DNA from 2 places in the Desulfuribacillus stibiiarsenatis genome. Region 1 is predicted to be linked to the other one. Evidence: a T-box and tRNA genes for the amino acid it is inferred to sense, from the RefSeq annotation. Region 1 holds a T-box; the other holds one or more tRNA genes.
The links. A T-box is a leader RNA that pairs with one kind of tRNA and senses whether it is charged. The one in region 1 lies ahead of ileS (isoleucine--tRNA ligase), so its partner is inferred to be a tRNA-Ile.
Positions count from the first base shown of each region.

Region 2: it has a tRNA-Ile gene. The T-box ahead of ileS (isoleucine--tRNA ligase) is inferred to sense a tRNA for this amino acid. The anticodon was not compared.

Region 1 is NZ_MJAT01000036.1:45,959-53,857, reverse strand. It holds gene ileS (isoleucine--tRNA ligase) at 1-1,431, opposite strand, end outside; T-box leader at 1,508-1,768, opposite strand; gene BHU72_RS11755 (DivIVA domain-containing protein) at 1,808-2,296, opposite strand; gene BHU72_RS11750 (YlmH family RNA-binding protein) at 2,357-3,136, opposite strand; gene BHU72_RS11745 (YggT family protein) at 3,149-3,448, opposite strand; gene BHU72_RS11740 (cell division protein SepF) at 3,454-3,888, opposite strand; gene BHU72_RS11735 (YggS family pyridoxal phosphate-dependent enzyme) at 3,881-4,594, opposite strand; gene pgeF (peptidoglycan editing factor PgeF) at 4,599-5,429, opposite strand; gene BHU72_RS11725 (YlmC/YmxH family sporulation protein) at 5,562-5,870, opposite strand; gene sigG (RNA polymerase sporulation sigma factor SigG) at 5,930-6,709, opposite strand; gene sigE (RNA polymerase sporulation sigma factor SigE) at 6,904-7,635, opposite strand; gene spoIIGA (sigma-E processing peptidase SpoIIGA) at 7,592-7,899, opposite strand, start outside.
Region 2 is NZ_MJAT01000037.1:56,317-64,215, forward strand. It holds gene BHU72_RS12680 (adenine phosphoribosyltransferase) at 1-368, shown strand, start outside; gene BHU72_RS12685 (RelA/SpoT family protein) at 400-2,559, shown strand; gene BHU72_RS12690 (MBL fold metallo-hydrolase) at 2,598-3,227, shown strand; tRNA gene BHU72_RS12695 (tRNA-Ser) at 3,291-3,383, shown strand; RNA gene rnpB (RNase P RNA component class B) at 3,402-3,776, shown strand; tRNA gene BHU72_RS12705 (tRNA-Phe) at 3,792-3,867, shown strand; tRNA gene BHU72_RS12710 (tRNA-Leu) at 3,878-3,962, shown strand; tRNA gene BHU72_RS12715 (tRNA-Ile) at 3,966-4,042, shown strand; gene BHU72_RS12720 (methyl-accepting chemotaxis protein) at 4,357-6,087, shown strand; gene BHU72_RS12725 (N-acetylmuramoyl-L-alanine amidase family protein) at 6,198-7,820, opposite strand; gene BHU72_RS15935 (hypothetical protein) at 7,888-7,899, shown strand, end outside.

The DNA of each region.
Region 1 (7,899 bases):
AGATATCACTTCTTTATTACAAGCTTCACAATACAAGATTGGGATTGGAACGCCCCATACACGTTGTCTAGAAATGCACCAATCACCGCGGTCAGCAATCATATTATGCATACGCTGCTCTCCCCAGCTTGGAACCCATTGAACCTTTTTGATTTCCTCTAGCATTTGTTGTCTAAATCCATCTATAGAGGCAAACCATTGTTCAGTCGCTCGATAAATAACTGGTCCATTACATCTCCAGCAATGCGGATATTGATGTTCGATATCACCTTGTGATAATAATGCACCTACAGATTCAAGCGCTTCAATGACTAACTTATTCCCTTTTGCGTAGTAAGCCCCGGCAAATTGGCCTGCCTCCGCAGTGAAATGACCTTTATTATCAATAGGAGCTAAAATTTCAATATTATATTTTAGTCCCACTTGGTAGTCTTCTACCCCGTGTCCAGGTGCCGTGTGTACGCAACCTGTTCCTTGTTCAATCGTAACATGTTCCCCAAGAATTAACGGTGAGTTTCTATCAAATAGAGGATGCTTTGCGATTATACCTTCCAGCTCAGCACCTTTCCAGATTCCATCCGTTGTGTATTCTTGAATATGATTCGTTTCAACCACAGACTTTACAAGTTCATTCGCAACAATATACTTTTTACCATTCGCGACAATTTGCGTGTATTCTAAATCTGGATGAAGAGCAATCGCCATGTTCGCTGGGATTGTCCATGGAGTTGTTGTCCAAATGACTATAAAGGTATCTGATTCACTGACAATCCCCTTTCCATCCACAATTGGAAACGTCACATAAATGGACTTACTTGTTTTATCTTTATATTCTATTTCTGCTTCTGCTAATGCTGTTTCACAATCAGAACACCAATATACAGGTTTTTTACCCTTATATATATATCCTTTGTTCGCCATATCTCCGAATACTTGAATTTGTGCAGCTTCATATTCTGGCTTTAAAGTAATGTAAGGATTATCCCAATCACCACGTACTCCTAAACGGCGAAACTGGCCTTTTTGTTTTTCTACAAAGGATAGCGCATAATCTTCGCATTTTTTTCTAAAATCTGGAATACCGATAGAATGACGATCGATTTTTTCCTTCTTAATAATCGCATGCTCAATTGGCAAACCATGAGTATCCCACCCTGGAACATATGGTGCATCATATCCTTGCATTGTTTTACATTTTACAATAATATCTTTAAGCACTTTGTTAAGGGCATGACCTAAATGAATATCCCCATTGGCATATGGTGGACCGTCATGTAAGATAAACTTCGGTTTTCCTGCTTGATGTTCTTGCACCTTTTGATACAGGTTTACCTCATCCCACCAGCTTTGTATTTCTGGTTCTTTTTTAGGCAAATTCCCACGCATTGGGAAGTCTGTTAACGGCAAATTCAATAGCTTTCCATATTCCATTTAATTACCCTCCAACTTTTTTTGTAATTCCTTTTTAGTGTGTTATCCATATTATAACGTAAAAAAACCTCATCCCAAAAGGGACGAGGTTGACTCGCGGTACCACCCTAGTACAACTTATCTCAAAACTTCAAACTCGTGCGGTGCACTTATTCTGTCTAGTAGATAAATTACGCTTATGACCTTTAACGCAGGAAACGTCTCTTTCTAATCCTGAATGTTTCAAAAGAGAAGATCTAATGGGTGATTTCAATATATATAATTTGTACTGGCTTCCACTATCCCAGCTCGCTGTGACATTATTACTATATCTACTTGTCCCATGCATTTCATTATTTTTTTTTGATATATTACACAATCTGTATGTTTTTGTCAACTAATCGTTATCTTCTTGATTTGCCCCTATTCGGTCTAAATCATCCCAATCTCCACTATCAATTAATTCTAATTGAGCTTCAATTAAAGACTTTAAACGTATACGATACACTTTCGCTTGATTCTTAAGGTCTTGGACTTCCATCATTGATTTATGAGATTTCATCACAGCTTCATTAATAATGCGATCCGCATTCTTCTCAGCTTCTCTTATAATTAGCTTTGCTTCTTTCTTTGCATTGCCTCTAACTTCTTCTGAAGTCTCATGAGCAACAACGATTGTTTTTTTAAGATTATCCTCAAGTTTCTCGAAATGACTTTGTTTCTCTTCTAAAGTTGCCAATTTGTCATTTAATTGTCTATTTTCTTTTATAAGTGCTTCAAAATCTTTAATTACATGATCGAGAAACTCATTCACTTCATCAATGTCGTAACCGCGTAAAGCGCGCGAAAAATCTTTATTGCTAATATCCAATGGTGTTAATGCCATTGCTCTACACCTCCCATTATCTATCTTAATGAAATTCGACAAATTTCTATAATATCCTGCTTACATAAATCGACCGATTTTTACAGGGATACGTCCTTTTTTGTTTGGTTCACCTATTGCTATAATTTTTATTTTATCTTTGCCCTTTACAGAAATAACGTCATCATTAGCGATTACATGATCTACTTTCTCGCAGACATTCCAATTATATTTCACATAACCTCTTTGAATAACTTCTACCGCTTTATTCCTTGACATTTGATACGCCATTTTAATAATATTGTCCAAGCGCAATGAAGCAACTGTGTTCTCTATATAATGAAATTCTTGCTCTCGTATTGGTAATTCTGAGAAACTAACTTCATGTATTAATGCAGGATATCGATTGACTTGACTTAGATTTAGTTCAATATAATCGGCTATCACAAAGTCTGTAACAACGTATGCACCTGTATTATGTACGACTAAATCACCTATCTTCTCACGTTTAATCCCTAATCCTAAGATAGCTCCTAGGTAATCACCATGCTTAACAAATGAGCTATTTGTAGATAAATCTATAAAAAAGGTACGTATCTGGAAGTCTTCAGCTTCATAGCTCCAGTATTCCGGAAGAAGTAAAGCCCGCTTTCTTTCAGCATTTGGAAAAGCCCCTTGATAGATACATTGTAAATTAGGATAACGATTACAAAGATCTGTGATAATTTTCTGTTTTGATGGATCAACAAAATCCGTTAGTTTACTTTGAACTTGATTGTATACAGTTTCTATACAATGAATCGTGCGCTTAACAAATTCATGATCGTCAGGTTTATAATGGTTAATGAATGAACCTTGCATATGCAGTAATAATTACATGAATCCAATGGTAATCAAGATCCATCGGATAATGGATAATGCACCTACTTGAATAAAATGATACGCTAAAAATGCAATAATTGGTGATACATCCAAGTATCCTCCACCTAAAGATATCGGCGGTATAAAGCCCCGAAACATAGATAAATATGGTTCTGTTAAGTTATATACGGTTTCTCCGAATTTCGTGTGATACAAACTAGGTACCCAAGACATAATGATCCTCGCGATTAAAATATACCAATAAAGCCGGAATAATAATGCTACGATATCTAAGATCGCCAATCGATTCACCCTTTCTAGTTATTAAGCTGCTGTTGCGCCTCTTCTAAAACTTGTGAAATTCTTCCTTCTACTTCGATATTTTCTGGGTAGCATAAGAATATCTGTGGCCCAAGTTTTTGTAAGTTACCTCCTAAAGCATACACAGTTCCACTTAAAAAATCAATAATCCTCCTCTGGTCAGCAATCGTCGATTTGTGTAAATTCACAACAACTGGGTAGGAAAATTTAATTTTATCCGCTATTTCTATAGATTCATCGTAATTTGTTGGTTCAGCTACGATTACTCTCATTTCCTGCTTTACTGGTAGTTTCGTTTGATTCACTTGTTGTTTTCTTGTACGGCTAATTTCCTGTCCTTCATAAGGCTCAGAGTCATAGGAAGTCTTTTTCGATGTATCTTCGTCTGCTAGTCCTAAGAATAAGAATAGCTTATTTAATAGTTCACTCACTAATATTCTCCTCTTCTAATAATATACTCCCTAATCGAATATATGTAGCTCCTTCTTCAATAGCAATATGGAAGTCATTAGACATCCCCATAGACAAATGATCTATTTGGAAATTCGATAAATTCATTAATGATAACTCATCTCGTAATAGTCGTAACGCTTTGAAATGGGGCCTTGTAAGTTCTGGATCGTCATAAAAGGGAGCCATTGTCATCAATCCAATGATCTTTATATTTTCATATGCAGTTAGTGAATTTGCAAAATCAATTACATCTTCACGTGCCACGCCATATTTCGTCTCCTCACCAGAAATATTCACTTGCAAAAAGCAAGGTATTACTTGAGCTAATTTCTTCGCCTGAACATTTACTTCTTCTGCTAGAGATATTCGATCTAGAGAGTGAATACATGCGATATGAGGCAATATATACTTCACCTTATTGCTTTGGAGATGGCCGATGAAATGCCATAAAATCTTATCCTTGATGTAAGTAAGCTTTTCAATTTTAGGCAAAGCTTGTTGTACTTTATTCTCACCAATATTCACTAAGCCGGCTTCTACACAATGCAATACGCCAGTATCATCGGTATACTTAGTAACAGCCACAATCGTAATATCTCCTGGGTCCCTTCCTACCTTACTCGCTGCTACCTTTACTCGCTCTTCAATACGAGAAAGATTGCGAATCACTGGATTGTCGTTCATAGTTTCACCTTTTTCTATTGGTTTTAAAAATTAACGATGCCATTCTACCTGTCTTTCCCTGATCCCTACGATAAGAATAAAATAGATGAGGATTACAATACGTGCAATAGCGGCTCACGATAATGTGACCAGGGAGTATTCCACACCTTTGTAATAGAATTTCATTGGCTTTCCATAAATCTAAATGAAAACGTCCATTAACATTATCTGTACATATTTGATGCAATTCATTCTCTTGAAAAGTTTTTCGAAACTCTTGTATGACCGTATCATCAACTTCATAGCATGATTTACATATTGAAGGCCCAATCGCCGCCTTGATATCTTTGATATTGGAATGAAAGCGGTTAAGAAAATTCTCTACCATTTTGCCCGCAATGTCAAGACAAGTCCCTTTCCAACCTGCATGAGCAAGTCCGACGACCCCTGTCTTACAATCCCATAAGTAGAGCGGTACACAGTCTGCATAGAAGGACATAAGAACAATATCTTGATTCGTAGTAATTAAACCATCACTATTGGGAATTGGAGGGATTTTCTTCATCCCCCGCCCTTTATCTTTCACGTTCACAACTGTTATATAATCACCGTGGATTTGTTGCGATGATATAGCATCCTCAATATGATAGCCGTACATTTCTAATATTTTTCTACGATTTTCCATTACATGTACTTCTTTATCACCTACATGATTCCCCATATTCAATGAATTAAATGGCGATACACTAATACCACCAGATTTACAAGTAAATATCAGATTTATAGTACCTGTGTCAATCGCATCGGAAAGCTCTAAAATATCAATACCTTCTTTTTTCGTTAAAGAAAAATCCATTTTTCTAGCTCCTTTTATTCGTATTTTAAATTCTACCTGTTTTATCCTCTAGAGTAAATAACACTTTCTCTATATCTTGAAAAAACGAAAAAATGCACGCTTTAACAAGCATGCATTCGTCATTTCAATTGTCTATTTCCGGTAATAGGGCCTCGACTTATCTTGGTCAATTTTTATAGTTGTTTTTTCATCAAGAGTAGACGAAAGATCGCTAATTTCTACCAATATTACATCTGTCCCAATTTTTCTTATCCTTTTCCAAGGAATCACGATATCTTGACGGTCATTAAAGAATCCAAACATTCGATTACCAGCAGGAACTATGATTGCTTTTATATAACCTTCATGAAGGTCGAGTTCAAAATCACTGATAATTCCTATTCTTCTACCGTCAACAATGTTAATGACATCTTTTGATTGAAAATCTGATAACTTAACCATTGTATCAGCTCCCCATATCCAATATTACATTATATATGGGAATACCGATTTTTATGCTTTTACACTTTTACGTGCTTTTGCACTTGCTTAATGGCAGCCTTTTCTAGTCTTGAGACTTGAGCTTGAGAGATACCTATTTCTTCAGCTACTTCCATTTGTGTTTTTCCTTCATAGAATCTCATCGATAGAATTTTCTTTTCACGACCTTCTAATCGATGTAATGCTTCATTAAGAGCGATTTCTTCCGTCCAAAAATTATCTTGCTCTCGATCATCCTTGATTTGATCAAGAACAAAGATTGGATCTCCACCATCGTGATAGATTGGTTCGAATATTGATACTGGATCTTGTATTGCATCTAAAGCAAATACAACATCTTCTTTAGGGATATTGAGTACTTCAGATATTTCATACACAGAAGGCTCTCGGGAATTCTTATACGTTAAACTATCTCTCACCTGTAATGCTTGATATGCAATATCCCTTAAAGATCGACTGACTCGTATCGGATTGTTATCCCGCAAATATCGACGAATTTCTCCAATAATCATTGGAACAGCATAGGTTGAAAACTTCACATTCTGGCTTAAATCAAAATTATCGATAGCTTTAATCAAGCCTATACACCCTACTTGAAACAAATCATCAACAAATTCACCACGGTTATTGAACCTTTGTATTACCGACAATACAAGTCTAAGGTTACCACTTATCAACGTTTCCCTCGCAGACGTTTCTCCGCTTTGCAAGCGTATAAACAATCGCTTCATTTCATCATTTTTCAATACAGGAAGTTTTGAAGTATCTACTCCACAGATTTCTACTTTGTTGCGTTTCAAGAAACTCCCTCCCTTGGTTTCCTAATAAAAGGAATTAATTTAATTATGTCCCCAAGGAAAGAAAATATGCAGTTTGAAACCTTTGTGAAGAGAGTACAACTAATCCCGTCAGATTAAGCATTTAAGCATTATTTGCGTATTTTTCGAAAGAAATAATAAGTAATTTAAAGCAATAGAGACTAAATGAAAGATAATTAAATCATTTTGTTAAATTCTTTCTTTAAACGCCCAATTATCCGTTTTTCTAGCCTAGAAATGTATGATTGTGAAATTTCCAGAAGGTCCGCCACATCTTTTTGTGTTTTCTCCTCATGCCCCGATAACCCAAAGCGCATCTCCATTATGACGCGTTCCCTATCTGAAAGTTTGTCTAACGCATTATATAGTAATTTCTTATCAACACGATCTTCTATATTCTTAAATACCGTATCATTTTCAGTTCCTAAAACATCAGATAATAACAATTCATTACCATCCCAATCAACATTCAAAGGTTCATCGAAAGATACTTCTGTACGAATTTTATTATTTTTACGCAAGTACATAAGTATTTCATTTTCTATGCAACGAGATGCATAAGTTGCTAGCTTAATTTTTTTATCTGGATCAAAAGTATTGACTGCTTTAATCAGACCTATTGCACCAATTGATACTAAATCCTCAATGTTAATTCCAGTATTCTCAAATTTTCTAGCTATATAAACTACTAGTCTTAAATTTCTCTCGATGAGCATTGCCTTAACCGATTTATCACCAGTAGATAATTTCTTTAATAAATAGGACTCTTCATCCCTTGAAAGTGGAGGCGGCAAAGTTTCACTACCACCTATGTAATAAATTTCATCTTGTTTCCATCCCAGTAAATTAAGAAGCTGGTAGTATTTAAGTCTGACGAAGTACTTGATTTTCGAGATTAGCATTTTCATATGTTGTTTCCTCCCTTTTTCGTATCTCTCCTTCTAAAAAATCAGGATGAATAATTGCAGAATAATCACCTATAACAGATAAAACCTGCGTAGTAATTCCTATATAACCTTCCTGAAAATCCACTACACCCTCCTTCGTTGTCACTTGAAAGCAATCTGGTTTGAAGGCTAATAAGTATTTATTTTCACTACCCATTCCTCGATAAGGAATAAGTGTAAAATTATCAAAACTTGAGATTTTTTGAAATATACGAGGTAAATCAG
Region 2 (7,899 bases), on a different contig from region 1:
CAGATATCGTTGTCGGACCAGAATCAAGAGGGTTTATTTTTGGAACACCATTAGCGTACGAATTAGGTGCAGGTTTTGTACCAGTAAGAAAGCCAGGGAAGCTACCAGCTGAAGTGGAAAGAGTAGAGTATGAGTTAGAATACGGGACAGATGCCCTAGAAATCCATAAAGACTCGATTATGCCAGGGCAAAAAGTAGTCATCTGCGACGATTTATTAGCAACTGGAGGGACTGTACAATCAGCGATTCAACTAATTGAAAAGCTTGGTGGTGAAGTCGTCGGTATTTGCTTCTTAATTGAATTGACATTTCTAAATGGTGCGGATAAATTAAAAGGATATGATGTCCAAAGTTTAATCAAATACTAGTTGAAAATCCTTTAGATGGGTGCGTACCAAAATGAACATACAAGCATTACTAGTAAAAATTAAAGATTACCCTCAACAGGATATTGAGCGCATAACGTCCGCATATGAAGAAGCGGCTAGAGCTCATGAAGGTCAGAAACGTATTTCTGGCGAGGATTATATTATCCACCCATTATCAGTCGCGATCATTACTGCAGAATTAAAGCTCGATGCAGTAACAATTATGGCGGCTCTTTTGCATGACGTTGTAGAAGACACACCAGTCACAACCGAAGAAATCGAAAAAAAGTTTGGCAAAGATGTGGCCATGTTAGTCGATGGTGTCACGAAACTCTCGAAGATCAAATATCAGACAAAAGAAGAGCAGCAAGCCGAAAACTTGCGCAAAATGTTTATGGCAATGGCTAAAGATATTCGCGTGTTATTAATTAAATTAGCAGACCGCTTAAATAATATACGTACATTAAAACCACTTCCTCCAGAAAAGCAAAAGAGAATTGCACAAGAGACATTAGAGATTTTCGCTCCTCTTGCTCATCGTCTAGGGATATCTACTGTTAAATGGGAATTGGAAGATATTGCGTTCCGATACATTGAACCGTCACAATATTATCGTATAGTCAATTTAATGACACAGAAGCGTAGAGACCGTGAACAATTTATCGATCAGATTAATCTGGAATTAAGAACACGATTAGACCAAATGGAAATATCAGCAGATATCTCTGGAAGACCGAAACACATCTATAGTATTCATCGGAAAATGGTATCGCAGAATAAGCGATTTGATGAGATATATGACCTATTAGCAGTTCGTGTTATTGTGGAGAACATTAAAGATTGCTATGCAGTCTTAGGTGTTGTGCATACCATATGGAAACCGATGCCAGGTCGTTTTAAGGATTACATTGCGATGCCAAAGGTTAATATGTATCAGTCGTTGCATACAACTGTCATAGGTCCTCAAGGTAAGCCGTTTGAGATTCAAATTAGAACTTTAGACATGCATCAAACAGCGGAGCTCGGAATTGCTGCGCACTGGGCGTACAAAGAGAATAAGAAAATTCATAATAATAACTATGAACAAAAGCTTGGCTGGTTTAAAGAGATTCTCGATTGGCAACATGATGTAGGAGATGCCAATGAATTTGTTGAAAACATCAAATATGATTTATACGCAGAAGACGTATTCGTATTTACACCGAAAGGCGATGTTTTCGAATTACCAGCTGGATCTGTGCCAATCGACTTTGCTTATAGGGTTCATACGGACGTTGGGAATTCAACGGTAGGGGCAAAAATAAATGGTCGAATTGTCACATTAGACTACCGTTTGAAAACTGGTGACATTATTGAAATCTTAACATCGAAGCAAAGTTTTGGACCAAGCCGAGATTGGTTGAAAATCGCTCAATCCAGTCAAGCAAAAGCGAAAATTAGAAACTGGTTTAAGAAGCAAAAACGTGATGAGAATATTCAAAAAGGTCGAGAAATGCTCGAAAAAGAGCTGCGCAAGTTAAACTTTGAACCTGGAGATTTTCTCGGACATCAGCAATTGCAGGAAATGATCAAGAAGTTTAATTTCTCTCATGAAAGCGATTTATATGCGGCAATTGGTTACAATGGCATTAGTGCGCACCAAATTGCAATGCGATTAACAGAAAAGCAACGTCATGACCAAGCTAGAGATAATCATCTAACGGCTCTTTTAGAAGCGAAACCTGTCTTAAAGCACAAAAAGAAACAGCCTTTAGGTGTAAGGGTAAAGGGAGTAGATAATTTACTTGTTCGTTTTTCTAAATGCTGTAGCCCTGTTCCAGGTGATGATATTGTTGGATATATAACAAAAGGGCGAGGTGTCTCTGTCCATCGCTTAGACTGTCCAAATGTACAGAATGAAGAAAACGCCCAACGTTTAATTCCTGTAGAATGGGAAAGTGATGTAGAGACCTCCTATACAGTTGAACTAGAAATTACTGGGCTAGATCGTCCACTACTTTTAAATGAGGTTATGCAGGCCGTATCAGAAACAAAAACAGACATTAACGCAGCCTCAGGTAAAGGGGACAGAAATAAGCGAGCCATTATATTACTCACAATCTCTATACGTAACGTAGAACATTTACGTACGATTGTAGAGCGTATCAAAAGGGTACGTGATATTTACACAGTACGTAGGGTAATGCAATAAAATGAAAATATGAAAAGAAAAGAATATGAGGTGACTATATGGTTTGGAATATTCGAACACTGCCGATGGGGCCCGTGGAAGCAAATTGTTATGTTATATATGACGAGCAATCAAAGAATGGATTTATCGTAGACCCTGGTAGTCTTGATATTCATGACATATTGGAAATCATCGAGAGTGAACAGCTGCAAATCCAATATATCCTATTAACACATGGACATTTTGATCATATTTTGGGAATTGATGAATTGCGTAAGGTAATCAATGCGCCAGTGTGTATTCACAAAGATGATCAGATAAAACTCATAAATGCAAAAGAGAACCTCTCTACCTTCATGGGTAGTGGGTATGAATTTAATGCTGCGGAGCGTGTACTAGAAGATCGAGAAATGCTTCCAATCGCGAATATGAATATTGTTGTTTACCATACTCCAGGCCATACGTCAGGAGGAGTATGTTATCACTTGGGAAATTACTTATTTTCTGGAGATACTCTGTTTGCTGGCTCGGTAGGAAGAACTGATTTTCCAGGTGGCTCTATGGATCAACTGATTGATGGAATCCGTAAGCAATTATTAGTTTTACCTGACGATACTGTTGTATATCCAGGTCATAATGAAGATACAACGATAGGTTGGGAAAAAATAAACAATCCGTTTTTAAGATAAAACCATTGATTTAATATTTTATTTATGATACAATTATTTTTGTCGCATTTATATTATAGTGTTGGAGTGTTGGCCGAGTAGGTCGAAGGCGCTCGCCTGCTAAGCGAGTATACGACTACAATCGTATCGAGAGTTCGAATCTCTCACACTCCGCCATGATATTTTTCATACAAGTATTGTAAGTAGTCGCAGTATCTATTGCGAGATAGATATTGAGGAAAGTCCACGCTCGTCTAGGCTGAGACGCTTAGAGTTTGGGTGCCTGGCGAAATCATAAGCCAGGGCAGCATGATATGCTGACGGCGGTGAAATGAACTCACTGAGTTCAAAATAGCCTGAAAGTGCCACAGTGACGAAGTCCTTCTGGCGACAGAAGGAGTGGAACGAGGTAAACCCCACTTGCGAGAAACCTAAATTATGGTAAGGGAGCTATCCAGAGGGAATTCAACTGATGGATGGATTAGATAAAGTCTACCGCGACGTATGATTTATCTAATAGATAGATGGCTACTACTTCTTTTTAAGAAGTACAGAACGTGGCTTACAGCAATACTTGTATACGATGGCTTGGTAGCTCAGTCGGTAGAGCAGTAGACTGAAAATCTACGTGTCGGCGGTTCGATTCCGTCCCAAGCCACCAAATTACATATGCGGATGTGGTGGAATGGCAGACACGCTATCTTGAGGGGGTAGTGCTCTACGAGTGTGCGGGTTCAAATCCCGCCATCCGCACCATTTGGGTCTATAGCTCAGCTGGTTAGAGCGCACGCCTGATAAGCGTGAGGTCGGTGGTTCAAGTCCACTTAGTCCCACCAAAAACAATAAAAGTCTACACTTAGGTGTAGGCTTTTTGCTTTTCATACGTAGAATACTACCATTTAGACATTAATTTACTTATGCTCCTACAAATAAAGTATTATATAAAGTATAGTAAATCAGTAAAAAAACATCCAACAATGTATATAATTTCATAATAATAACTATTGTATATTGTACTGTGCAAAAGTATACTAAAACTATCTAATATAGATAGTTATATAGGTATTTTTAATCATGAGTCTACATTGATAATTATTACTACATCGTAATAAAAGGGAATATATATAGAAAGAAGTGGAGAGTGAAGAAGATGAACTTGTTTAGTAGTATTCGAGGGAAGTTAGGAATCATGGTATTTATTCCAATTATTTTGTTTATTCTTTTTAGTGCACTGTACACGATTCCTAAAAGCAAAGAAGACATGTTTCAAGAAAAGCAATTACAAACTAAGAATATGGTAGAAATTGGAGTTTCATTACTGAACCATTATTATGAAATGCAGACTGCTGGTGAGTTAACAAAGGAAGAAGCTCAAGCAAAGGCAATCGAAGCGATTCGTGCAGTACGTTATGGTGTAGGGCAACAGGATTATTTCTGGATTAATGATTTCCAACCGTATATCATCATGCATCCATTTAGACCTGACTTAGAAGGAACGGATGTGTCGGGTATTAAAGATAAAGAAGGATTATTGTTATTTGTGGAATTTGCGAAAGTAGCGAAAACCCAAGGCGCTGGATACGTTCCGTATTATTGGCAATATTATAGCGACAAAGATAGGGTAGAACCAAAGTTATCGTATGTTTCAACGTTTGAACCTTGGCAATGGGTTATTGGTACAGGTGTATATACGACTGATGTCAATGAAACGGCTGCCGCTCGAAGAAACACTAGTTTGTTATTTGTCATCGCAATCACAATATTTAGTAGTCTTCTGACATTCTTTTATTCGAATAAAGCGTTAATTCAGCCGCTAGAAACAGTTAAGTCACTTGGTACTTTAATGTCTCAAGGAGATTTCACGGCTGAGATACCATCAAAGCTATTAAATCGTAAAGATGAAATCGGTAAATTAGGGCAAGTGTTCTTGCTTATTAAGACTAACTTAACAGAAGTGCTTCTTAAGGTTCAGCAAAGCTCAGAACAAGTGGCCAATGCATCCAATGAACTTTCGGCAAGCGCAGAAGAAACTACACAAGCTACTAATAATATGTCGATTGCTATCCAATCAGTTGCTGATGGGACTGAAAATCAAGTGGTGAGTTCACAAGAAACCTCTAAGGCAATGGAGGAAATGGCGATTGGTGTAGGTCGAGTAGCAGAGACGTCATCAAACATTGCAGATGCTGCTAAGGGTATGCTTGCTCAATCCAATCATGGAAAGTCGTCTGTTTTACAAGCCATTGAAAAAATAGGTGACATTCAAAAAGATTCGCAATCGACTGCTTCAATTATCTCGACATTACACAAAGATTCAGAGAAAATCAGTGATTTTATTAAGATTATTGAAGATATCTCGGGGCAAACGAATCTATTAGCACTGAATGCTGCAATAGAAGCTGCCCGTGCTGGAGAAGCTGGAAGAGGGTTTGCTGTAGTTGCCGATGAAATTCGCAAGCTGGCGGATCAGACTTCTAATTCGACAAAAGAAATCTACAGCTTAGTTGGTACGATTCAAGTAAACACGAATCAAGCAGTATCATCAATTAAGAATAGTGAAACAACAGTCAATCATGGAATTGAAGCGATAGCGAATGTAGAAAAGCTATTTAGCACCATTATGCAATCTGTCCAAAGTATAACGACAGAGATTCAAGATCTTGCCTCTGTAGCTGAGCAGATGTCGGCTGGTTCTGAAGAGGTTAGTGCTTCAACTGCAGAGCTTACTACGATAGCACAAAATTCGGGAGCGAGCATACAAAATATTGCCGCTGTATCGGAAGAACAACTTGCAGCGATGGAAGAAATTTCTAGCTCTGCACAAATGCTTCTAGATATGTCCGAGGATTTAAAAGGCTTAATTTCACGTTTTAAAGTGTAAGGTTAAAGAAAAGGCTATAAATTGTATCCGTAGATACAATTTATAGCCTTTTTCTAACATCTTATTTACGGTCATCATACTCTGTCCTTTGTCATATCTCATATCTCACATTACTCATTAAAGTATTTCAGGACACCTTGAAAAATTCCTTCCGCTACTTTATCCTGAAACGTGCGATTTCTAGATACTAACTCATCATTATAATTACTAAGAAACGCAGCTTCCACTAGAATTGATAGCTGTGGATTTTCTCGTAATACGTAGAAATTCCCTTGTCTAGCGCCTAAATCCTTAAGGCCATTTTTTTGGACAATTTCCTGTTGAACCAATTTCGCTAGTTTCACGTCATTCCCTTTAGCATTATAGTGATACACTATCGTGCCGTTCACTGAAGAGCTATGGTTCGTATTATAATGGACGCTTATAAATGCATCTGCCTTATGTTTCGTTGATAGTGCAACCCGTTGAGGAAGGCTTAGAAATATATCTGTGTTTCTCGTCATAATCACATTCGAACCAGCGGCCTTTAACTTACTTTCTAATAATAAAGAGGTGGACAAACATAATTCCTTTTCTAAAGTCTTAAAATGTGAACCAATAGCCCCTACATCTATGCCACCATGGCCTGGGTCGATTACGATCGTTTTACCTTTTAGCAATCCTGCTATAGAGCGGTTGTTTTCCACATTATCGATACCTACAGCTTGGACTACCCATCCGGCCACAAAACCTTTCTTAGAATCTGCCAACGCAATCTCGAACCAATCCCCGTGAGTATTGATAATAGTAAATGTATCTCCCTGATTAACGCTCATTAGAATGTTGTAGCTAGTTCCTGGACCACTACGGATGTTTATCCCTGTTTTCGGGATGACAACATGAGGAGCTTGGCTAATAGGACTTGATTCTGGAGAACCAGGTTGACTCGTCTGCCCATCTGGTGGAGCAGTAGTACTATCGTTTACCGGTGGATTCTCTTTTTGTTGCTCAGAACTCGTATTAGAGTTGGTATCTGTTTGTTGTGCATATTCAGAAGCAATCCATCCTGTGTGTTGGTTTGTTTTTACTTGATACCATCCATCTTGAATTTTCAATAAATTCACAACTTGTCCTTTTGTCAATTTATCTAAAATCGTCGAAGAAGTGTTCGGTCCTGAACGCAAGTTCAGGATATTAGCAGTGATCGCTACTGAACGACTTACATCTGCTGATGCAGCCTGGGATGGCTTTACTTCTTGGTGTGATGTTACAACTACCCAAGAGGCTACCCAACCAACTGTCTGTGGGTTTAACTGGATCTGAATCCATTCTCCGTTATTCTCAAGAATAGGATAGAACTCCTGTTTTTTAATCGACGTTACGACAGGGAACGATAAGCTAGGTCCGGTCCGAACGTTAATTCCGTTGGACACAGCTTCTACTACCTGAACTTTGACAAGTTGGTTCGATTGTATGGTTTGCTCACTAACTAACCAACTAGCAACCCAGCCGAGTTGGTTATTATGTAATTGAATTTTATACCAGCGATCTTTATCTTCTAAAACCGAAAATTGCTCACCTTTTTTTACGCTATCGATAATTTGAAACTGTGTACCTGGACCTGATCTTACATTTAGTGCATTGACTTCTATAATAATTTGTTTGGTATTCGCATAAGCAATTCCAAATATTGAAACAATAAACGTTACAAGGACAATAATCATTATAATTGACCTTAAGCGATGTGCATTCATGGAAACATCCTCTCAGGTTGTAATTGCAGTCACTTTTCCATTTTACTACATAAGGGGGAATCAGGCTATGCGAATTTCT